One region of the Peribacillus sp. NPDC097197 genome, then DNA from elsewhere that is predicted to be linked to it. Evidence: riboswitches for the same ligand, from Rfam matches in the RefSeq annotation. Region 1 holds a riboswitch; each other region holds the start of a gene.
What was found. Region 1 has a riboswitch for S-adenosylmethionine ahead of ACQKL6_RS03215 (bifunctional homocysteine S-methyltransferase/methylenetetrahydrofolate reductase). Riboswitches for the same ligand answer to the same signal wherever they lie in the genome.
Positions count from the first base shown of each region.

Region 2: another riboswitch for S-adenosylmethionine. It lies ahead of ACQKL6_RS13520 (Na+/H+ antiporter NhaC family protein); the one in region 1 lies ahead of ACQKL6_RS03215 (bifunctional homocysteine S-methyltransferase/methylenetetrahydrofolate reductase).
Region 3: another riboswitch for S-adenosylmethionine. It lies ahead of ACQKL6_RS01855 (methionine ABC transporter ATP-binding protein); the one in region 1 lies ahead of ACQKL6_RS03215 (bifunctional homocysteine S-methyltransferase/methylenetetrahydrofolate reductase).
Region 4: another riboswitch for S-adenosylmethionine. It lies ahead of ACQKL6_RS15810 (sugar ABC transporter substrate-binding protein); the one in region 1 lies ahead of ACQKL6_RS03215 (bifunctional homocysteine S-methyltransferase/methylenetetrahydrofolate reductase).

Region 1 is NZ_JBNNST010000002.1:173,116-179,253, forward strand. Features, by position in the region: gene metH (methionine synthase) at 1-713, opposite strand, end outside; gene ACQKL6_RS03215 (bifunctional homocysteine S-methyltransferase/methylenetetrahydrofolate reductase) at 706-2,553, opposite strand; SAM riboswitch class I at 2,660-2,758, opposite strand; gene ACQKL6_RS03220 (MOSC domain-containing protein) at 2,870-3,511, opposite strand; gene ACQKL6_RS03225 (phosphatase PAP2 family protein) at 3,997-4,671, opposite strand; gene ACQKL6_RS03230 (Ku protein) at 4,761-5,603, opposite strand; gene ligD (DNA ligase D) at 5,741-6,138, shown strand, end outside.
Region 2 is NZ_JBNNST010000009.1:86,390-92,527, reverse strand. Features, by position in the region: gene ACQKL6_RS13530 (ABC transporter ATP-binding protein) at 1-673, shown strand, start outside; gene ACQKL6_RS13525 (ABC transporter substrate-binding protein) at 701-1,894, shown strand; SAM riboswitch class I at 2,044-2,148, shown strand; gene ACQKL6_RS13520 (Na+/H+ antiporter NhaC family protein) at 2,353-3,645, shown strand; gene ACQKL6_RS13515 (alanine/glycine:cation symporter family protein) at 3,909-5,345, shown strand; gene sigH (RNA polymerase sporulation sigma factor SigH) at 5,685-6,138, shown strand, end outside.
Region 3 is NZ_JBNNST010000001.1:395,554-401,691, forward strand. Features, by position in the region: gene gcvH (glycine cleavage system protein GcvH) at 80-460, shown strand; gene ACQKL6_RS01840 (toprim domain-containing protein) at 528-893, shown strand; gene ACQKL6_RS01845 (thioredoxin family protein) at 897-1,205, shown strand; gene ACQKL6_RS01850 (O-acetylhomoserine aminocarboxypropyltransferase/cysteine synthase family protein) at 1,542-2,852, shown strand; SAM riboswitch class I at 2,965-3,076, shown strand; gene ACQKL6_RS01855 (methionine ABC transporter ATP-binding protein) at 3,221-4,255, shown strand; gene ACQKL6_RS01860 (methionine ABC transporter permease) at 4,248-4,916, shown strand; gene ACQKL6_RS01865 (MetQ/NlpA family ABC transporter substrate-binding protein) at 4,932-5,765, shown strand; gene ACQKL6_RS01870 (hypothetical protein) at 5,869-6,072, shown strand.
Region 4 is NZ_JBNNST010000012.1:90,631-96,768, reverse strand. Features, by position in the region: gene ACQKL6_RS15825 (hypothetical protein) at 1-312, shown strand, start outside; gene ACQKL6_RS15820 (ABC transporter permease) at 373-1,386, opposite strand; gene ACQKL6_RS15815 (sugar ABC transporter ATP-binding protein) at 1,388-2,890, opposite strand; gene ACQKL6_RS15810 (sugar ABC transporter substrate-binding protein) at 2,958-4,073, opposite strand; SAM riboswitch class I at 4,187-4,293, opposite strand; gene ACQKL6_RS15805 (GTP-binding protein) at 4,383-6,138, opposite strand, start outside.

The DNA of each region.
Region 1 (6,138 bases):
ATATGGTCAATCATAAACTCTGGGCCTGTCGCACAGTTCAAACCGACAGCCAGAGGGTTCATATGCTCTACCGATAAATAAAATGCCTCTATGGACTGACCGGCTAACGTCGTTCCCATCGGCTCGATTGTTCCTGAAATCATTATCGGTACTTCCTTGCCAGTTTTAGCGATGGCCGATCTAATTCCAGAAAAGGCCGCCTTTACATTGAGCATATCTTGACAGGTTTCCACGAGTAATAAGTCTACCCCACCGTCTATAAGGCCAAGTGCCTGTTCCTCATATGAATCGGTCAATATATCGAAAGTCGTTCCACCTGTAACAGATAAAGTTTTTGTCGTTGGTCCCATGGAACCCGCTACATACCTGGGCCAATTATCACTTGAATATTTTTCACATGCTTTTACGGCAAGCTCTGCCGATACTTTATTAAGTTCATATGCAAGCGTGCTTAATTGATATTCTTCCAGCACTAAGCTTGTGGCACCAAAGGTATTAGTCTCTATAATATCGGCACCTGCCGCTAAATATTTTTCATGGATAGTTTGAATGATTTCAGGACGGGTTAACGATAAATACTCATTACACCCTTCGTATTGTTCTCCACCGAAATCCTCGGCCGTTAAATCTTCAGCTTGAATCATGGTGCCCATTGCTCCATCAAGAAGAAGAATCTTTGATTGTAATTGCACGTTAATTTCTCTTTTACTCATGTCCTGCCACCTCAGATGTTTGTTTACGATCATGATCCTTAATATATGTAGTAAGTTCCGCTGTCATTTCATAGCGTAAGAAAGGCGTTATTAAGTAAATTCCCTTGAACCTCTCTTGGGCTGCGTCTACCAATTCCCTTGCTATATTTATAGCTTCAATCCTTGATTTTACTGGATCAGCTCCCGCTGAGGCCATTGCTTTCCGTACACTGTCAGGTAATTTAATCCCCGGTATTTCATTATGGATGAATTCGGCATTCCTCGTACTGGTAAGGGGCATTATCCCCATGAAAATCGGTGTTTCCAAATGTTTTGTCGCCTGATAGACTTCTTCTATTTGTTCTACTGAATAAACTGGCTGTGTCAAAAACGAATGAGCACCGCAAGCGATTTTCTTTTCCATTCTCTGAACAGCCTTATCGAGATATTTCACATTTGGATTAAAAGCTGCGGAAATCTTGAAATTAGCCCGTTTCCCTAGACTTTGTCCGGAATAGGAGTAGCCCTCATTGAATTGCTTAACCAGACTTATCAAATCGAATGAAGATAAATCATAGACAGACGTTGCCCCCGGGAAATCACCAATCTTAGAAGGATCCCCAGTGATAACTAAAACTTCATCCAGCCCGACCGTATGCAATCCCATTAAATGGGATTGTAACCCAATAAGATTTCGGTCCCTGCACGTAATATGGACCATCGGATTCACCCCTAATTCAGCCTTTAATAAATTGGCTAAGGTCGAATTCGATATCCTTGGTGAAGCAAGTGAATTATCAGCTAAAGTAATGGAATCCACCCCAGCTTTTTTCAAGGCTTCAGCTCCTGCCATAAACGTTTCGATTCCTAACTTTTTCGGTGGATCAAGCTCAACTAGGATCGTTCTATCCGTTTTTGCCTTTTCATGAAGAGCTAATTCTTGTTTTTGGTTATTCACTTCAATAATTTCTATATGTCGAGCTTTCGTAATTTTTTCCTTGACTGGCGCTAAAGTGCCAATCATTTCGTTCACAGCTTGTATATGTAGTGGTGTCGTACCACAGCAACCCCCTATAATGGTTGCTCCTTGTTTTCGTAATTCGAGTGCACTTGAACCGAAATATTCTGGTTCCGCTTTATAGACCAGTCTCCCATCCACATAATCTGGAAGACTTGCATTAGGATAGATGGCAATCGACGCCTGCATAGGCAATTTCACTTCTTCCAGTGCCCTTATCATATGATGGGGGCCCAGACGGCAATTCACCCCAACGACATCTGCACCTAGGTACTCTAGCTTTTGAAAAGCTTCATTCAAATGAAATCCATTTTGAAGATTTCCAAGTTCATGCATCGATACATTTGCAATAATCGGCAGGTCCGTTTCCTTTTTAGCAATTTGAAGCACCGTTTCAAGCTCTTCAAAATCATAGAATGTTTCAAGAAGAATTCCATCGGGATCTTCCAGGAGCAAACTGTATAATTGTTCTCGAAAACCCCGTTTTATTTCTTCTATACTTAAATCCGATTTACGTATACTACGCTGGGCCCCAATTGTACCAAAAACATAAGCCTTCCCTTTCGCTACTTGTTTAGCAAGGCTGACTCCTTGGCGATTGATCCGACTGACTTCTTCCTCCAGCCCATACCGTTTCAATTTATTGAAATTGGCACCATATGTATTGGTTTGCAGAATATCTGCACCCGCTTCTAAATAGGCCCTATGTATAGACTCAATTTTATCAGGATTGGTGCAATTTATTTCCTCATAACATTGATCGATTCCATAGGAGTACAACAACGTACCCATCGCGCCGTCTCCAACTAGCATTCTTTCCTTCAATTCACTACGAAAATCCAATTAGTACACCCTCTCTTAAAAACACTATGGTTTTTGTCGGTTTCTATGAGTGTGAGAGTAAAGAAAAAAAACCTTCTCAAAGAAGAAGGCTTTTTTCGAAACATTCTCCTCATCTATCAAGCTCTGCTTGCTGGATTTAGCACCTTTGCCTAGGCTGGTTGCTGAGGTTTCATCGGGCCAGTCCCTTCACCTCTCTCGATAAGATTTATTAAGTTTAATTTTCTAAACATTTCAAAATTTATTTATATTTAATTTACATGAATCATCTGATAATTTCAAGAGTATATTTATCATTTTTTCATTTTCTTCAGACTTTTTAACGATACATCCTTTTAGAAAGCAAGGCTCCCCATTCTTCCGACAAGGATTCAATGGAAAGCAAGGACATTGCCCCCTCCTCCCCATCACGCTTATGAAGGATGACATCCGTTGCATAAAGTACCGTAACCTTATCTTGAAGCCGATCCAATAACACGATATCATCTTGTTGGCCAATTACCCCTTCTTGTATAACCCTAGCAAAATAGCCAGTTAGATTAGTGTCCATCACCAATTTCAAAAACTCTGGCTCTTTGTTAAAGTGGGAGATGGTCGAGCAAGGAATACGCCCCTGTGTAATCTGAATAACGGTCCCGCCAATGCGATAGATATCGCCTATAAACGTTTGACGTTCAGTCATTCCAGCAATCGTCAAATTCTCCCCAAATGCAGGGATGGAAAGCTGCTTATTGAATGTTCGATTCCATAAATCATAATGCTCAAAGGGATAAAAACATAGAGCACGGTCAGGCCCTCCATGGAACTTTCTGTTACCCACTCCATCCCTATCAATCCCTGATTTTGTTACGGTGATATAGTCGATGGCCTTCTTATCCATTGCCGTTTTGATCTTTACCCCCGAAAGCTCCTCCTCTTTTGGCATCCCAATTTGAAGAGACATGATTTTACGATTTTCCATTGGACATCTTCCATTTCTTTTAAATTTCCAGATTGCAATAAAGAAACATTCTTTATATTCAATCTATTCAATTATTTGATTATACCAAAAAAAAGCAATAACCTCTTTACTAGGTATAAAATTCGATGTGAAAAGAGAATGATATAAAAATAATCCCTTTGTTTTAGTAATTTAGTTGCTATTTCCAAATTAATTATGATAGAATATGAACACAATATATAGTCGAAAAAGACAATCCGTCGCCTATATGTTGATTCACGATTAATTTCCTCATTGTCGCTCTTTAGGGGGCGAATTTTTTTGTCTCCTTTTAAAAAGGGTGGAAAACTGTAGATCCTTACTAATTATTTATACCTAACAAGTAACTACCAAATTGAACAGGCGACCTTCTTTTAATGAAAATTTATAGGTGCGATCATTACTTTCCTCACAGTACACCACTTTTTTGATAATTTTGGTGATTTTCTTATGCCTTCATTTTCCCCTTAGCTTCTATTTTTTCGCCCCTTATATTCCAGGTATCGTAACAGCCATGCCGATATCGTTAGCCAAGCAGCTCCGGCAACAAAACCTGCCACAACATCGCTCGGGTAATGCACCCCTAGATAAATGCGGCTCCATCCAATGACCAATGAAGCCAAAAAAGCCAAAAACCATATAATGCCGTTCATATATTTACTTTTGACGATTCGTAAACATACAACTGCAATGCTTCCGTAAACGATAACCGAAGCCATAGAGTGACCACTAGGAAAACTATATCCGGAAACGGATAATAATGGAGCGATATCGGGTCTTTCCCTTTGAAAAAGATATTTTAGCCCCCAATTAAATACCCCACCCATTGCTGAAGTGATTATTAAGTATAAAGCAAGCTGTTTTCTTCTGTATAAGGCCAAAATCAAGGCAAATATACCAATTAGTACGACTATCCATGTCACCGACCCAAAAAATGTGAGCGTAGTCACAAAGCTGATAAATTGTTCACTAAAGGGCACTTGGATGAAATTGATAAGGACTTTATCAAATTCGATTAACTCCCCTTCCTTCAGTTCTTCCACAATTTCAATAAAAATGAAAAAATAAACTAGGATTAAACCAGCCATCATGGCAATATAAAGAAGTTTTTTTGAAATATGTATGCTAAAAAAGTTATGCATTCTCGGACACCACCTTTTCCCTCATTTATCACGCTACCTCTAGGATAAAACAAAAAAAGCCTAAGCGATAGATTTCGCTCAGGCTTTTTTTACGCTTGTTTCTTTTTAGGCTCCGCTCTTTTGCGTGTCGTCTTTTTCTTTACAACCATTTTCTCCGGCTTCGTCCTGTCAATGGACGCTTGTAAAGCTGCCATTAAATCCGTCACATTATTGGCCACGGGTTCTTTAGATTTTGCTGTAATGGTTTTCTCGCCAGTTTTCTTTGATTCAATCAATTCAAGCAAAGCTGTTCTATAATCATCTTTGTATTTAGTCGGATCAAACGTCGATGTCAACTGATCAATTAATAATATGGCCGTATCGATTTCTTTTTTTGCAATGGCATCATTAGCAGGAATATTAGGAACGTCGGTTGCAGAACGAACCTCATCAGGGTAATGAATGGTTTCCATCAACAATGTGTTATCCACGACCCGAAGGATAGCCATTTGTTCTTTGGAACGAATGATGATTTTAGCGAGACCAACCTTGCCTGACTCCAAGAGTGCTTCCCTCAAAAGAGAATAGGCTTTTGTACCGCCATCGTTTGGAGACATATAATAGCTTCGGTTGAAATAGATTGGATCAATTTCCTCTATTTTAACAAAATCAATGATTTCCACTGCCTTATCTTCATTTTGTTTTTTTAATTGCTCAAGTTCATTGTCTTCTAGGACAACAAACTTTCCTTTTGTATACTCAAACGCACGAACAATATCATCCTTGCCTACTTCTTTCTGGCAAACTGGACAAACCTTTTCGTATTTTATCGGTGAATGGCATTCCTTATGCAAAGTTCGTAAGGATATATCCTTATCTTCCGTTGCCGCATGAAGCTTTATCGGGATATTCACCAAACCAAAAGAAATGCTGCCTTTCCATATTGTATGCAAATTCCTCACCTCATCGTTGATTAATTGATTCACTGTTATTATCATTCCCATTTCTTTCAAAAAAATTATATCTCAACTCTTAAAATTAAGATTTTATGGGGAAAATACTAATAAACGCAATGAACGGAGGGAAAAATGTGATAAAACCAATGTTGCCCACCTATCATCCAGAAGCTCCTTGTTCTAAGGAATGGATATATGAAGTCAAATATGATGGCTTTCGGGCCATTTTAACGATTGAAGAAAGTAAAGTGGCAAAGCTGACGAGCCGGAACGGAAAAGAGTTGCTGCCTCTTTTTCCGGAAATCGGTGAATTCCTAGAAACCTTGAACCTCGAAGGTATACTTCCCCTTCAACTAGATGGAGAACTAGTTTGGCTAACCAATGAAGCCAAGGCAGACTTTTCCGAGATACAGTGGCGTGGACGTTTGAGAAACCAAACATTGATATCCGAGGCTTCCACCCTCTCCCCATGCCGATTCATAGTGTTTGACTTACTAACCTTAAATGGAAAAGACATTACCAAACAAAACTT
Region 2 (6,138 bases), on a different contig from region 1:
GAGCTTCTCTGCGATCAAGCATGTGAATATTGAAGTGAAAAAAGGGGAAATTGTCGTTCTACTGGGAGCGAATGGAGCAGGGAAAAGCACGACATTCCGTTCTATCAGCGGCATTAGTAAGCTGGCTGGGGGTGAAATTCATTTTGAGGAACGGACTATCGGAGGCAGGCCTCCGGATAAGAATGTCCAGGCTGGAATTGTTCAATGTGCAGAAGGGAGGAAACTGTTTCCTCAGATGACTGTCCAGGAAAACTTGAAGATGGGGGCTTACGTCCATCGGAAAAAAAAGAGGGAAATCAAGGCCTCATTGGAAAATGTCTATCATTTATTTCCTATTTTAAAAGAAAAACTCCATGATGAAGCCGGCAGCTTGAGTGGTGGACAGCAACAGATGCTAGCCATTGGCAGGGCCTTGATGTCTAAGCCAAAGCTTTTGATGCTAGATGAACCTTCCGTGGGCCTCGCCCCTTTGATCGTTGAACAGATGTTCCAAGTCATTGAAGAAATAAACCGGGAAGGCATAACCGTTCTACTAGCTGAACAGAATGCGAATGCGGCTCTTAGCATTGCAGATAAGGGATATGTTTTTGAAAATGGGGAAATTGTCGTCGAAGGGACTGCAAAAGAATTATTGGCTAATGATGAAGTACGGAAAGCTTATATCGGAGCATAAGAGTTTAAAAATGAATGGGGGATTTTCATGAAAAAATTGAGTGTATTCTTTGTCATGCTATTACTCGTCCTAACGGCACTAGCCGGCTGTAACAAAGGAGACAGCCCTGCCTCAAGTGGGGGAGGAAAGGCCAGTAAAGGGAAGAATGTCGTCAATATCGGTTTTAGCGGTCCTTTGAGTGGAGCAGCAGCCTTATATGGAAAACGAACGTTAAATGGTGTGGAGATGGCAGTAAATGAAATCAATGATGCTGGTGGGTTTGAAGTGGAAGGGGAAAAATATACGCTCAACCTGGTTTCGTTGGATGATAAGTACTTACCGAATGAAACGGGTTCAAATGCTAAACGTTTAATTCAGGAATACAAAACTCCGATTATTTTCACTCCTCATAGTGGAGGGATACTCGCCCTTCAGGTTTTTAACGAAAAAGAGAAATTCATCATCGGTGGCTATTCGAGTGAACCAGCCATCACGGAAAGCGGTAATTCATTAACGGTGAGGATCCCGCCAAATTATGAAGGGTATATTGAACCGTTTTCTACGTATGCAATGGAAAACTTCGGAAAGAAAATTGCGGCATTGCCACCATCTTCCCAGTACGGGAAGGACTGGGCGGAAAACCTACTTCCTCATTGGGAAAAACAGGGTGGTGAAGTCGTATATAACGCCTCCATTGATTTTTCTAAAGAAACGGATTTCTTCACGACTGTTACAAATGCCCTAAAAGAAAAGCCTGATGTCCTTTTCATCGGGGGGGCGTCAGAGCCTACGGCCAAGGTTGCAAAACAAGCAAGGGAACTAGGCTTTAAAGGCGGTTTCATTATCATGGACCAGGCGAAACTGGATCAAATGAAACCAATAGCGGGCTCGTACGAAACATTGGAAGGTTCGATCGGTGTTCTTCCGCTAATCGATTCCAAGGAAGAAGCAATACCGGCATTCATTGATAAATATAAAAAAATTTATAAGGAAGATGCTAGTTCTGAAGTGGGGTTGAATTACATTGCTATGTATGCCTTTGTGGAGGCAATGAAAGCGGCGGGAACAGTCGATGATGTGAATGCGATCCGTGACCATATGCAGGATGGGCTGACAAATACGGCACCTGAACAGAAAATTTACAATATACCATCGATTGACGAAAACGGTGGATTCGCAGCAAAAGTCGTTGTAGGAGCGGTCGAAGATGGAAAAGTGGTACCCATCAATGTAGAAGAATAAAGGTGCTTTCACACTAACTACCTTTTCGCCCCGAAAGCTAAAAACTAATGCATTCCATCAGTTTATAAAAATCTTTAATACTTTACCTTGCGAAAACTCTTAAAATGCTGTACTCTTATATTTGCTTTGAAAAAATGAATATTTCTTACTTCTTATCAAGAGAGACTGAGGGACTGGCCCGAAGATGTCTCGGCAGCAGACTTATTTAGAGTGCTGTGCCAAATCCAGCAGGCGATTGACCTGAAAGATAAGAGGAGTGTTTATAGATTAAAAGACCTCTTCTTGTAATAAAACGGAAGAGGTCTTTTTGTACTCATAGGATAGGAATCTGTTCTTGATGGTTTGTTACTATTCTATAATCAAGACCATATTAAAATGAAGGGATGCCGGAAAATTTAGAGAGTCCAAAAAGAGTATCCATTACCATTACCATGCAAAATACTAAAGAGGTGTACATCATGAGTTTAGACAATAAAGGGAATCCATGGGCTTTAACGCCGTTTATCGTTTTTTTGATATTATTTATAGGTTCAGGTGTTATTACAAAAGATTTTTACACATTTCCAGTGATTGTTGCCATAGCCATTGCATCTGCTACGGCACTGGCAATGAATCGAAAGGAATCATTCGATCAGAAAGTAGAAATCTTTTGTAAAGGTGCCGGGGATTCAAACATCATGTTGATGGTTGTCATATTCCTATTGGCTGGGGCTTTTTCGGAAGTGGCAAATGGGATGGGGGCCGTAGCGTCTACGGTGAATCTAGCACTTTCAATTGTTCCGCAAAATCTTTTAATGGTGGGGTTATTTATTATCGCCTGCTTTATCTCATTATCAATGGGGACAAGTATGGGAACGATAGTGGCTTTAGCACCTATTGGAGTAGGAATCAGTGATCAAACGGATATATCTGTTGCCCTTTCCATGGCTGCGGTCATTGGTGGTGCCATGTTCGGTGATAATCTTTCTTTCATTTCGGATACGACTATAGCAGCTGTACGCACACAGGGAACGAAAATGAAAGATAAGTTCAAAGTGAACTTTTTTATTGTGTTACCTGCTGCAATAATCACATGTTTTATCCTTGGTTTTCTGACGATGGGTGAACAAGCTACAATTTCTGGAGAAGCCTACAATTGGGTCAAAATTCTACCTTACCTTTGTGTTCTAGTGGCAGCATTGGCAGGGATCAATGTATTCTTGGTTCTCTCTATCGGCATCGTCTTTGCCGGAATCATCGGTTTAGCGGATGGTAGTTATCATGCAATGGAAGTGATTCAAAAAATGGGGGATGGAATGGCTGGGATGTATGAAATCTCCTTCCTAGCGATTTTGATTGCAGGCATGGTTTCTGTTATCAAACATAACGGCGGAATCGATTACCTACTGAACCTCGTGACGAGAAAGAGCAAATCAAGAAAAAGTGCAGAGTTCAGTATCGCGGGATTGGTGGCTTTAACGAATCTTTCAACGGCAAACAATACCATATCCATCATCATTGCTGGTCCACTCGCAAAAAACATTGCCGAAAAGTATGAAATCGATCCACGGAAATCTGCCAGTTTGCTCGATGTTTTCGCTTGTAGCATTCAGGGCTTATTGCCATACGGAGCACAACTACTTTTAGCTGCAGGTGTCGCACACATCTCTCCTATCAGTATCCTACCCTATTCGTTCTATCCAGTCTTGATCGGGGTTTCAGGAATCATAGCCATTTTAATAGGTTTCCCCCGGTTCTCGAAGAGGAAATGAAAATAGGTTGGTTGGAAGAGTATCAATAAATCACGAATGTTGCCCTGGAGCATTGTCTCCAGGGCTTTTTTAGGGTAATTGACTTCAAGTGTGTATGAAATCTTTAAAATTCACAAAACTAATCTCTGCCTTCAATAATATTAAAATAGTATAATAAAATACAATTAACGGAGATATCTTTATTCTTAAGTGTTTACTATTTTGTAAAAGCGGGAACTCTAAAGGTATTGTAATGAAATAATTAGAGGTGGGTTCGTTTAAAAATGGAGATAGTAGAAAAGTTTATTACTGAAACAAATGATTTATTATGGTCCTCTATACTGATCATTTTATTAATTGGAATGGGCATTTATTTTTCTTTTCGTACTAAATTTGTACAATTTAGAATGGTGAAAGAAATGATTAGGTTACTAGGGGAAGGTGCTACGGCAGATAAGAAAGGCGTATCTTCGTTTCAGGCCTTTTGCATCAGTACGGCTTCCCGGGTAGGAACGGGGAATCTGGCAGGTGTGGCTATAGCCATCACGACTGGTGGTCCGGGAGCTGTTTTCTGGATGTGGTTAATCGCATTGATTGGATCTGCCTCTGCTTTCATTGAAAGCACTTTAGCTCAAATTTACAAGGTCAAAGACGGAGCAGCCTTCCGTGGTGGTCCAGCTTATTATATGGAAAAAGCATTAAATGCACGCTGGATGGGTATCACGTTTGCTGTTTTGATTTCATTGACATTTGGACTTGCTTTCAATTCTGTACAGGCCAATACGATTACAAGTGCATTCCAAGCATCCTTTGGTGTAGATAAATGGATCACCGCACTAATTTTGGCAATCATAACGGCTGTTATCATTTTTGGCGGAATTAAGATGGTTGCTAAAGTGTCTGAAGTCATCGTGCCAATCATGGCAGGAGCTTATGTGTTAGTAGCTTTAGTTGTCATCCTATTGAATATAACCGAGTTACCAAGTGTTCTTGCATTAATCTTTGAAAGTGCATTCGATGGATTAAGGGAGATTGCTAGTGGGGCACTGGGTGCAGCCATGATGAACGGAATCAAGCGTGGCTTGTTCTCAAATGAGGCTGGAATGGGGAGTGCTCCTAATGCGGGTGCTACGGCAGATGTCACCCATCCGGTAAAACAAGGTCTGATCCAATCACTAGGCGTTTTTGTTGATACGCTCATCATATGTAGCTCGACGGCCTTTATCATCTTGTTTTCCGGTCTATACTCATCAAAAGAAACGGATGGAATTGTTCTCACGCAGAATGCCCTTAGCGAGAGCTTAGGATCTTGGGCTGGTATTTTTCTCGCCATTATTGTCCTGTTATTTGCGTTTAGCTCGATTGTTGGAAATTACTATTATGGAGAATCCAATATCAGTTTTATTAATGAAAAGAAAATTTGGATAAATATTTATCGTGCAGCAGTCGTTGGAATGGTCATTTTCGGATCAATGGCTTCGCTCGAGTTTGTATGGAATCTAGCAGATTTGCTGATGGGATCAATGGCCATCATAAACCTGATAGCCATAGCCTTGCTAGGGAAAATAGCTTTCGCTGCACTTGCTGATTATCAAAAGCAAAAGAAAGATGGCAAAAATCCCGTTTTTCATGTAAGTAACATTAAGGGATTGAAGAATGTTGAATGCTGGGGTGACCCAACTGAACAGGTGGAAGGATCCAGTAAAAAGGAATTCAAATAGAAACTAGATCATGAACAAAAGGGACCTCGATACTATTTCGAGGTTTTTTTTATAGATTTAGATAGCCCGGCATATCCGCACATCTCAATCCGGGTTATGTCCTTTCTAATATTCTAGTACACTGTGAATAAATACCTTATTAAATGAAAGAATTTATAAATCAATATTCCTATTTACTTATTGGTAATATATAATAATGTTGGAAAATGTCGGTATTTAAGGGTATCTTTAATGATGTAGCTGAGATACTATAATATTATAAGGTTCTACCAATATTTTGAAGCTAAAACGCAACCTTGTAGTTATTTGGTGCTCAACTAAGTGAGTGGAGGAATAAAAATGAGTATGATCCTCGATAAGGAAAAAGTGGAAAACCCTACACAAATGGAAGATGCAATATTGATAGGCAAATTTCAAGATGGTGATGATGAGGCATTGAATCAATTAATTACGAAGTATAAAGGTCTTGTCAAAACTAAAGCAATGAAGTATTTTCTAACGGGTGGAGATAAGGAAGATGTCTTTCAAGAAGGCATGATAGGACTGTATAAGGCTATCCGGGATTATCGAGATTGCAAAAATTCGGCTTCCTTTAAGTCATTTGCTGAACTATGCATTACTAGACAAATTATCACTGCTGTCAAAGCGGCCACTAGACAAAAGCATTCCCCTTTGAATACCTATGTTTCACTGTTTAGACCTATTTACCAAGGGGAATCGGAGCAAGCTCTTATTGATGTCGTCCCTGAGCAAAAGCAGATGGATCCGGTTGCCATTTTAATAGGATTAGAAG
Region 3 (6,138 bases), on a different contig from region 1:
GATAATTCCTTATCATAACAAAGAATCTACCTTATAATGTAATAGATAAAATATAAGCTGTAATATGGAGGGAATTAATATGTCAACGCCAAAAGAACTTCGTTATACAAAAGAACATGAATGGGTCAAAACGGAAGAGGGTACAGTACGCATAGGGATTACTGCATTCGCCCAGTCTGAACTTGGGGACATCGTTTTTGTTGAACTTCCAGAGGTCGGATCTGAACTGAAAGCGAACGAGCCCTTTGGTAGTGTAGAATCCGTTAAAACGGTTTCTGAACTTTATGCTCCTATTAGCGGCAAGGTCGTTGAAATCAATGAAGAGTTAAATGACAATCCTGAATTCGTTAATGAATCTCCGTTTGAAAAAGCATGGATGATCGTCCTTGAACCATCAGACAGCAGTGAAGTTGAAAAACTGATGAGTGCAAACGAATATGATAGCCTGATAAACGGGTAAGTAAGGTGAGGGGGAGGCTTTAATTAAGCCTGCTCTTTTTCAATTTGAGTGGAGACGGGGTGATGAGATGGAATGGGGTGTATCCGAGAAAGTGATCATGGTTGAAGGCCTTTCAGACAAGCGCAAAGTGGCATCCGTTCTGGACGAAGAAGTGGAAATCAGATGTACCAATGGCACCATTTCTTTAACGAAGTTGGATGAAATGGTGGATGAATTGATAGGCCGGGATGTTTACATCCTTTTTGACGCAGATGAGTCAGGGGAAAAGCTAAGGAAACAATTTCGTCGGGAACTGCCGGAAGCAAGGCATTTGTACATAGATAGGATGTACAAGGAAGTCGAGGATACCCCAGAACATCACATCGCTTCCGTGCTACTGACTGCAAATATGAAAGTGAAAACTAAATTTATAAGTAAAGGGATGGAAGAGTAACTGATGGAGGAATGGAAAGAAGAAGACTTTAAGCAAGCTGTTGATCAAGGGAACACTTTTAGTTTATATCTATACACACCTTTGTGTGGAACCTGCCAGGTGGCTTCAAGAATGCTTTCCATAACACTAGAGCTGTTCCCGGAAATGAAGGCTGGAAAAATGAACATGAATTATGTCCAGACATTGGCTGAACGATATGAAATTGAGAGCGTACCTTGTCTTTTGCTTTTTGAAAAAGGAAAGATGACAAAAAAAATATATGCCTTTCAGTCTGTTCCTTATTTGTATGGATTGCTGAAAGAGATAAGCTAAAAGCCGATCCTACATGGATTGGTTTTTTTGTTGAAGTCATGGGGGGAAATAGCATTCGTATTAATGATTGAATATTCTAATAACTAATTGACTACCTGTTACTAAAGTGCTATATTTTGTATGAAGTACATACGTTATAGACGCATCATACACGAGGATGGAATGTCTGCCATTTACAAAACGCGCTTATCCAGGCGACATCGTTCAATAGGGAAATTTCTATGGACGGTGGCGGGAAGTTCCGACTTCTTCATATTATAAGGTTCCTTGCATATAACAAGAGAAGAGGCAATATCGCTTTAATCCCTACTAAAACAATGGAAGAAGGGGAGAATAATGACAGAAAAAAATTACCGCTTTGAGACGTTGAGTGTGCATGGCGGTTTAAAAGTCGACGAAACGGGTGCCCGCGCCGTGCCCATTTATCAAAGTAATGCTTATTTGTTCAAAGATACAGATCATGCAGCGAATCTGTTTGGATTAAAAGAGAATGGCTATATCTATACGAGGCTTCACAATCCCACTGTCAGTGTCTTTGAAGAAAGAATGGCCCTGTTAGAAGGGGGAATCGGTGGATTGGCAGTTGCAAGCGGCATGGCCGCTATATCCCTTTCCATCCTTAATATCGCTGGTATGGGGGATGAAATCGTTTCTGCTTCAACACTGTACGGCGGGACCTATAATTTATTTGAAAATACACTCCCTAAATACGGAATCAAAGTGAAATTCGTCTCACCTGATGATCCGGAAAATTTCAAACGGGCAATCACTCCACGAACGAAGGCCATATTTGCCGAAACAATCGGCAACCCAAGCTTAAGGGTTCTTGATATCGAAGCAGTGGCGGAAATAGCCCACGAAGCAGGGATACCTCTTATCATTGATAACACTTTCGCAACGCCGTATCTGTGCCGACCAATAGACTTTGGGGCGGATATTGTCATCCATTCAGCTACAAAGTGGCTATTGGGTAATGGTACGACATTAGGGGGAGTCATCATCGACGGTGGTAAATTCGATTGGAATTCGCCTAATTATCCAGGCTTTACGGAACCTGACCCTAGTTACGATGGACTTGTCTATTCCGAAGCGGTAGGGCCTGCTGCCTTTATCACGAAAGCGCGTGTGCAATTGCTTCGGGATTTGGGACCGACGTTAAGTGCTCAAAGTGCATTCCAGTTCACGCTTGGCCTGGAAACGCTCCATGTCAGGATGAAGGAACACCTGTTGAATACGAGGACGGTCATTCAATACTTGGAGAACCATCCGGCAGTCTCATGGGTTTCTTATCCGGGTAACGATGATCATCCCGATAAAGCCCTAGCGGATAAATACTTGCCTAAGGGAGCCGGATCTGTGGTGACGTTTGGAATTAAGGGTGGACGTGAAGCAGGTTCCACACTCATCAATTCGGTAGAGTTATGGTCGCATGTCGCCAATGTCGGGGATGCTAAAAGCCTAATCATCCACCCAGCAAGTACAACTCACCAGCAATTGAATGATGCAGGACTGGTCAAGGCCGGTGTCAGCGCCGACCAGGTTCGCCTTTCAATCGGTATTGAAAATGTAGACGATTTACTTGAAGATCTAGAGCAAGCGATTGAAAAAGCGACGAATATCGTGTCAGTGAATTCTCAAAGAGTTTAATGGAGAAACAGGTACACCCTAGGATTTTACATTGCACTCCTTTTTTATCTGTGTTAAAATTTCAGACATAGTAAAGTGAATGTTAAGACAAAAAAGAATAGTCCATATATAGCTCTTATCAAGAGAGGTGGAGGGATGTGCCCGTTGAAACCCGGCAACCGACAAGGATTTTCCTTGGAAAGGTGCCAATTCACACAAAGCGTAGAGGCTTTGGGAGATGAGAGGAAGGCCTGCTTTTCCCTGCCTTTCTGCTCATGCAGAAGGGCTTTTTCTATTTTCTTTGAATCATAGAGGATAGATTCATCAGGAGGCCATAAAAATAAATCGACTAAATTCATAGGCTTAATTGGATAAAGAGGTGAGCATACATGATTACATTGTCAAACGTCAGTAAACTTTTTCGAACAGGAAAAGGAAATAGCGAAACGATTCATGCCGTGAATAGTGTGAATTTAGAAATAAATAAAGGTGAGATTTTCGGAGTCATCGGATACAGTGGGGCTGGCAAGAGTACGCTCATACGTATGCTGAATGGGTTGGAACGGCCTACTGAGGGCTCCGTGAACGTTGCGGGAAATGAAGTTTCAACAATTAAAGGGTCTAAGCTTCGTAAAGCCCGTCAAGAGATTAGCATGATTTTTCAGCATTTTAATCTCTTGTGGTCAAGGACCGTTCAAGAAAATATATCCTTTCCTTTGGAAATTGCAGGCATCTCCAAGCAAGAACGTATCAAGCGCGTCAATGAACTCATTAAGTTAGTTGGATTGGAAGGAAGAGAAAAAGCGTATCCATCGCAGCTAAGTGGTGGACAGAAGCAAAGGGTGGGAATAGCGAGGGCTCTTGCCAATAACCCGAAAGTGCTTTTGTGTGATGAGGCCACGTCCGCTCTAGATCCCCAGACAACCGATTCCATCCTGGAATTGCTTGTGGATATAAATCAACGCCTTGGTTTAACCATTGTCTTGATTACACATGAGATGCATGTCATTCGGAAGATTTGCAATCGAGTGGCTGTGATGGAAAGTGGACGGGTAGTCGAACAGGGAGCTGTCCTGGAAGTATTCAGAAACCCTAAAGAACAGATGACTAAGCGTTTTGTTCAGCAGGTGACGGAACCAGAAGAGACAAAAGAAACGATGGAGCATTTGTTTGAACGGTATCCAGCAGGAAAAGTGATTCAACTGACATTCGTGGGGGATCATGCAGAAAGCCCGTTGATCACAAAATTGGTACGTAATTTTGAGTTGGATGTGAACATTGTCCAGGGGAAGATATCACAAACGAGAAGCGGCTCATATGGAACATTGTTCATCCACCTTGATGGCAGTGAAGATGAAATGCTCCGCGCAATCGAATTCATAAAAGCACAGCAGGTAGGCGTGGAGGTGATTACTCATGCTTGAAGAATTATTGCCGAATGTAGATTGGGAAGACATCATAGAAGCGACGAAAGAAACGCTGTATATGACAAGTATTTCAGTTGTAGCGACCTTTTTTATAGGGATACTATTGGGGTTGCTTCTGTTTTTAACAGGCAAGGGGAATATGTGGGAGAATCGGGGCGTTAACGGTGTGTTAAGTGCTTTCGTTAATATTTTCCGTTCGATTCCATTCCTTATCTTGATTGTATTATTAATTCCGTTCACCAAATTACTTGTCGGTAGCATGATTGGTGAGAATGCGGCATTACCAGCACTCATTATCGGTGCAGCACCGTTTTATGCGCGGATGGTCGAAATCGGCCTTCGTGAGATTGATAAAGGCGTGATTGAAGCGGCTAAATCAATGGGAGCCAAAACCAGCACCATCATTTATAAGGTCCTCCTTCCAGAATCGATGCCGGCCCTTATATCAGGCATCACGGTAACATCGATTGCATTGGTTGGATACACGGCAATGGCAGGTGTCATCGGGGCTGGTGGATTGGGTAACTTAGCCTATCTGGACGGTTATCAACGGAATCACAACGACGTTACCCTGGTAGCGACGATTGTCATATTAATTATTGTCTTCATCATACAGATTATCGGTGATGTGATTACTTCTAAATTGGATAAAAGATAAGGGGAGATGAAAAGGATGAAAAAGTTTTTAGGGTTTGCATTCGTTCTAGTTTTATCAATTGCATTGGCGGCTTGCGGAACGGATAAAGAGAAAGATACAGGTAGTGGCGATGATACGAAGAAGTTAGTGGTGGGTGCATCGAATGTACCACATGCAGAGATTCTTGAAAAAGCGATTCCTCTTCTTAAAGAAAAAGGCATTGAATTGGAAGTGGAAACATTCCAAGACTATATCTTGCCAAACAAGGCTTTGAACAATAAAGAACTGGACGCGAACTACTTCCAGCACATTCCTTATTTAGAATCTCAAATTAAGGAAAATGGATATGATTTTGTTAATGCAGGCGGCATCCATATTGAACCAATTGCTTTGTATTCACAAAAATATAAAAGCATTGATAAGCTTCCAGAAGGAGCAACAATCATTTTAAGCAGCTCTGTTGCAGACCATGGACGTGCCTTATCACTTTTAGAAAAGAATGGCCTGATTACTCTTAAAGAAGGCATTGATAAAACGACAGCTACAGTAAAAGATATTGTCGAGAATAAGAAGAACATTAAATTCGATGCAGATTATGAAGCGGCATTACTTCCGAAGATCTATGAAAGCGGCGAAGGAGATGCGGTCCTAATCAACTCTAACTATGCAATCGACGCTGGCTTGAATCCACTTAAAGATTCCATTGCAATAGAAGATTCTGAATCACCATATGTGAACGTGATCGCTGTTAATAAAGGTGACGAAGACAAAGAAGAAATCAAGACGCTTGTGGAAGTATTACATTCCAAAGAAATTCAAGATTTCATTCTTGAGGAATATGAGGGTGCAGTCGTACCTGCAAAGGAATAAAGCAACGAAAGACGACCTGGATTTCCAGGTCGTTTTTAAGTTGGGGTTTAAAGTTGAAAGCAAAGGGTATAGAATAGACGAAGAAACAAAATGATTCACAAATTTGAAAGGATGGTTCACTATCAATACTTTAGATTTAAACGTAACGAGCGAAATGGAAAAAGCTATGCAGTTATCACATGGGGTTGGGTACAGTGAATACAGCAGAAATTTAGACCTTCGTATCGAGGTTGAAAAAGTAAGAGATAGGGAACATGAGCAATGCAATAAAATGGTTCTGGAATTACAACGTAAAATCCACGGATAAGCATATATTAGAGTCTTTCAAAAATCGGTCTGTAGAGGTAAAATGAAAAGTGATCTGTTGTACGTA
Region 4 (6,138 bases), on a different contig from region 1:
CCATCCAGTAAAAAAACCGGGGAGGAAAGTGAAGCAAGCCCAACAACGGAAGAGTCCTCTGAAGAAAGCGGCCTCGAGCAAGGGGTCAGCCAAGTGGCGGAAGGATATTCACAGGCACCCGGGGAAAACGATGCAATCGGTTCAGATAAAGAAAAAGAAATTTATCTTTACATGAAGTCACTATACAACACTGGAGGACAGAATACCCAAGACGCCATCACGGAAAAGGCGAGTAACAAATTCGAGATTACACAAGAACAGGCCGGTACGATTTATATGCAGTATGAAATGAAGTTATCCAAGCCCAAATGAAAAATTCGCCACACTGAAACAAAAGACCAGCAATCATGGCGACTGCTGGTCCTTAATGTTTCAGTGTTTTTGTTTATAATAGGTCACAGCCAAGGCAAGGGCGAGAACTGCGCCTTTCACGATGTCCATTGCATAATATGGGACCGACATCATGATTAGCCCATTTTGCAGAATTCCAATCAAAACGGCCCCGATGAACGTTCCGAAAGCATTCGGTTTACCTGCTCCTAGAACAGAAGAACCAATGAAGGCCGCCGCCACCGCATCCATTAAATAGGGAGAACCTGAATTGATTTCCGATGTCATGACGCGGGAAGCAAGGACGATCCCGCCGATAGCAGCGAACAGCGCCGACAGAAGATAGGCCACTACTTTATATTTATTGACCGAGATTCCCGAAAGTCTAGCCGCCTCCTTATTTCCCCCAATGATGTACATATAACGGCCATGCTTCGTGTAGGTCAAAAAGATATGAGTCGCAACGACAATGACGCTCATGATCAGGATAATCCAAGGCACTTGTCCGATTTTGGCGAAAAATGGGCTGATTAAACCTGTAGCGAATGTTCCATCAGGCATCACCATGTTTTGTGAAACCGTGGCCCCTTTTGTATAAGTAAGGGCAAGCCCTTGAATGATGAACATGGTCGCCAATGTCATCAGCATGTCCGGGATTCTTAACTTTACAATCATGAATGAATTCAATGCGCCCACCACAAGCGAAGCACCAATGGCCGCTATTATCGCAATCAACGTATCCTGGGAAAACCAGACAAACATCGAGATGACGATGGCATTGGCTAATGAGGCAACGGAGCCAACTGACAAATCGAAGCCGTCAACCGTCAAGGAAATCGTGATCCCGATGGCGATGATTGTCACGATGGAGATGGAACGTAAAATGTTAATAAGATTATTCGTTTGAATGAACGATGGATTCGCAATAGCAAAAACCGCAATCAAGATGATGATCGTCAGAATCGTTCCATATTTATAAAAGAATTCGAACAGATCAACTTTTTTCCTGGCTGGCGTTGTTGGTTTCTCTGTAAGAACCGGAATTGGTGTACTCATCCTATTTGCCCCCTGTTGAGTAGAATAGTAGTTCTTCTTCATTTGTCTTGCTTGTCTCTAGCTCCTTGACCATCCTTCCGTCATATAAAACATAGGTCCTGTTTGTGATTCCTATGATTTCGGCCAATTCGGATGATGCATAAATAATCGCTTTCCCCTTTTGGGCTAACTTTGCGATCAGTTCAAAAATATCCTTCTTGGCCCCGACGTCGACGCCTTTTGTCGGCTCATCGAATATGTATACATCCGCATCAGCCAATAACCACTTTCCGATGGCGATCTTTTGCTGATTGCCCCCTGATAGGTTTTCGACCTTCGCTTCCTCTGAAGGCGTTTTGATCCCAAGAGTAGCTATCAGGTCTTTCGCCTTTATCTTTTCTGCCTGGCGATCGACGAAGCTGAATGCCTTACTGAATTTCCCGACACTTGCAGCAGTCAGGTTCGTAGTAACAGACTCCTGTACGAGAACGCCTTCTTTCCTCCGTTCTTCGGGGACTAGTGCCAAGCCGCTCTTCACAGCATGATGGGGCGTTTTCAGGCTAAGCTTCCTTCCTTTTAACACAACTTCCCCCGTTATAATGGCCGTATGGCCGAAAAGCGTTTTACAAAGCTCCGTTTTTCCTGCCCCGACAAGACCCGCTAAACCGACTATCTCACCGGCCCTCACATGAAGACTGACATCTTTGACTTTATCGGCATCCGACAGTCGGTTCACTTCAAACATCACCGCACCTATCTCGGCATTCACGACGGGAAACTGTTCTTCCATTGACTTTCCAAGCATTTGCTCAATCACTTCGTTTTGTGTGATATCACTGATTCTACTGCGCCTCACACTCTTCCCATTTCTCATGATTGTAATGTCCTCACACACTTCAAATATCTCGGGTAGACGATGAGAAATGAAAATAATGCCTACACCACGTTGCTTCAGCTCATTCACAATCCGGAATAGTTCCGTTGTTTCCGTATGGCTTAACGGAGCAGTCGGCTCATCGAGAATCAAGAATTTACATGCGGTTGAAACGGCCCTAGCTATCAAGACCATCTGCTTTTCGGCCAACGTAAGGTCCCTTACCAGTTTTTTCGAAGACACATGGATGTTCATTTCTTCCAAGATTTCCGTCGCTTTTCTATGTAATTCCTTCCACTTGATGATTTGTTTTCTCCCCATGTTCTGTACGGATTCATTCAGCATCACGTTCTCCGCAACCGTTAAATAAGGAATGAGGGCCGTATCCACTTCCTGATACACAATTTGAATGCCAGCTTCCTGTGCCGACTTTGGCGAACGGATATCCTGTACCTGGCCATTTAGGAAAATGTCGCCGGTATAATGGACATGAGCTCCTGATAAGACTTTCATTAGCGTCGATTTCCCTGCTCCATTTGCGCCGACCAATGCATGTGCTGTTCCCGACTGTACTGAAAAATTAACTTCACTAAGCGCTTTTACACCTGGAAACTCAATCGATATCTGTTTCATTTCTAGTTGAATGCCCATGTCCAATCCCTCCCATTAAACAGACACTCTCTTCAACTTGAAAGAGAGTGTCTACTGATTCTGATCGTTACTTCTTATAATGTTCTTTCAATACTTTCATCCAGTCTTCTTCAAATTCCGTTGATACTCCCCAGCCTTGAACAATGCCGGATAGATTGGTCATGTTGACAGCGTCCTTCGATGATTGAAGCTGTTTTTGAGATATCAATGATGCTTCTAAATCATAGGTTTGCGGCGTTTCTTCCCCCGCTAGTTTTTTCGCTAGCAATCTCATATTCACTGCACCAATCAACTTCGGATCAACCGCTGCGGTATACGACCATGAGCTTCCTTTTGTTTGAATCTCCTGAAGGTCGGCATTGGACACGTCAATACCATAGATTTTCACTTCATCGCGCCCCGCTTCTTTTATCGCACGAGCTGCTCCGATAGCGAATGCATCCCAGGTTGCGAAAATTGCGTCTATTTTACCTTTGGGATACTTGTTCAACATCGCCGAGACCGCATTTTGCGTCTGGACCGAAGTATCTGAAGATGCCACTCCGAATCTTTCAATTTCATGAATGCCAGGATTTTCTTTCAGCTTTTCTTGATACACGGCATTTCTTCTCACCATTGGAGGGAAACCATCTACCCAAAGGTATGCAATGTTCGCTTCGCCTTTTTGCTCTTCTATCAATTTGTCAAAAGCAAGAGTTGCCAATGCTTCGTCATCTTGTGAAGTTACTGTTACCCCATCAATTTTCGTTAAATCGCCGATGGAATCGAATGTGACTACGCTTTTCCCTGCATCCACCAGCTTTTGTACGTCATTCACTGTCGCTGCATCATCACCATGGGAAATGATATAGCCATCATAGTCTTCCTCCAGAGCCTGAGCGATGGCGTCATGGAATTTAGCCGTATCGCCATTGGCCGTAAAAGTATCTACTTGGAAGCCAAGTGCTTCTCCTTCTTCTTGCGCCCCTGCTAAGTATTGGGCCGTGTGATCATCGCCGCCAATTTTACGAATGACTTTAATTTTAGCTCCCTCGCCTTTCGCAAATCGCTCTGGAACATTTTCAAAAGATACCTTTTCCTCTTTTTTCGCTTCCCCTGTACTTTGTCCCGAAGAACACCCCGTCAAAAGCAACGCCGAAGCGATGACTGAAACGAAAGCTCCTTTTAAAATTGATTTTCCCATTTTAATTCCCCCTATTTTTTACATTATTCTTATCTGTTAGCTCGGCATAAACACAAAATAAAAACCTCTCTAAAATAGAGAGGTTTAATCAGCTGGTTTGCAGACTTATCCCTCTCTTATCTGTCAAAACATTTCTGTTTTGCAGGATTTAGCACCAATTCCTAATTGGAACGGTTGCTGGGCATCGTAGGGCCAGTCCCTCCGCCACTCTTGATAAGAGAATATAATGTGTTACGTTTCGTTATGGTAAGTACCACTTTATAGGGATATAGTCATTAAGTCAATAGTTTTTAGAATATTTTAAATGTTTTATTTTCCTTGCAGTTTCGCCAGGCGTCTTTTCTCGATTTTTTCAAGGCGTTCGAATTGGCGCAGTTTCACTTCGAACAGGGTAATCGGATCACGGTAGACTTCAGGATTTTGTCTCATATGTTCCAATGTAGCCTGCTGTTCTTTGATTTCGGCTTTCGTCTGTTCGATATTTTTTTCAAGGATGGCAAATGGATTGCGGTAGAACAGGGATATGTCACGTTCCAAGGATTTTTCGAACAATCCAAACTGAGTAAGGAATCTGTCACTGATCATATCGGCAACATCCTGGAAGTCTTCATTTTCCAAGAACTTCTTATATCGATTGTACATATTCGCTTTATTTTGCGGAATGGCACCAAATAGCTTCCCGGCTCCCTTAAGAATCAACTGAGATGGGGTCCTTCTTAGTAATATATTTACATTTTCTATCCGGATGCTGCTTGTCATCCGGTCCGCATCACGGCGCCAGTCATCCAAGACCCGGAAGTCCCCGGCCAGTACAATACGTTCTTCTTTGTATAGCTCATTGAAGCCTGCGCTCATCTCATCCATGAACTGTTGGCTTTGCGTGAATTCTAACTCAGATGTAGCAATCCAGTCTTGAAGCGAGCGGAAATACTGCGGCATGATTTTATCGGATATAAATGCCTGGATCCGATCGTTCATTTCCTGATTCAACTGTATATGCACTTGGCTAAAGTCACTATTCTCAGATAATGTTTTAGAGCAATCACGCAGTAATTCAGGAATTCGTGTGGAAAGCTGTTTTTTCACTTCTTCTTTTAATAAGCGATAAGATCTTGTAATGTTTTCGGTTTTTTCTTTTTCCAAATCAGTCAACTGATTCGTAGCGCCATTCAACTTCACTTCCATCTGTTCATTCCAAGAAATCGAATGCTCGCATTTCCGTTCATTCGCTGCCCGTTTTTCTAATAGATAGGATAAAGTTTTACGCGTGAAGGCAAGGAGCTTCTCCGCCCTCATTTCCTTCCAATTGCTATCTTGATAGTTTGCGTGAAGGAAGACGGCTAGATCCTGCAGTTGCTGTTTGCTGTCATAAAGCTTGGAGAAAGCAAATACCTTCGCGTTCGGGAAATAAGCATTCACCTTATCCCATGTTTCATCTTCCATCCTGACTGCCACTTGATCACTATAGATGGTATCCATTTTATTCAGCAAGAAATGAATAGGAAGTTTAGGGGCCATTTGTTGCATTTCCAATAGCAAATCACGTTCACTGCCCGTGAAAGGTGCCCGTGCATCCAGAACGAACATCACTCCATCGCTCTCCAGTAAGTAATTTTGGAAGTCAGGGTCTACGCTTTTCTCTCCATTAAATCCTGGAGTATCCAGTAGACGCAGGCGATTATTTCTCAAATAATCACTGATGAGTGTCACATCGACAATCGTTCCGCGTTGACGACGCGTTTCATCCAACTCCGTTAACTCTTCGACCATTTTACGATCTGTATCGGTAATTTCATAGATTTCCAGGTCATCGCCATCTTTAACGCTCACAAGAGATGAATGGTCTTCCGCTGCAATACTTTCACCCGCTATCGATTGAATGAAGGATGTCTTGCCATTTCCTGCACTTCCAACAAGAAGCAGATTGAAATTGCTCATATCCTTAATTCCCTCAACCATCCATTTCAGCTTATTGCCGACTGATAGATCATTGCTCTCTGCCCATTGAATGATGGAGTGAATCAGTTTTTCGCCTGCTTCGAGACCGCCTCCCAATCTAGGGGAT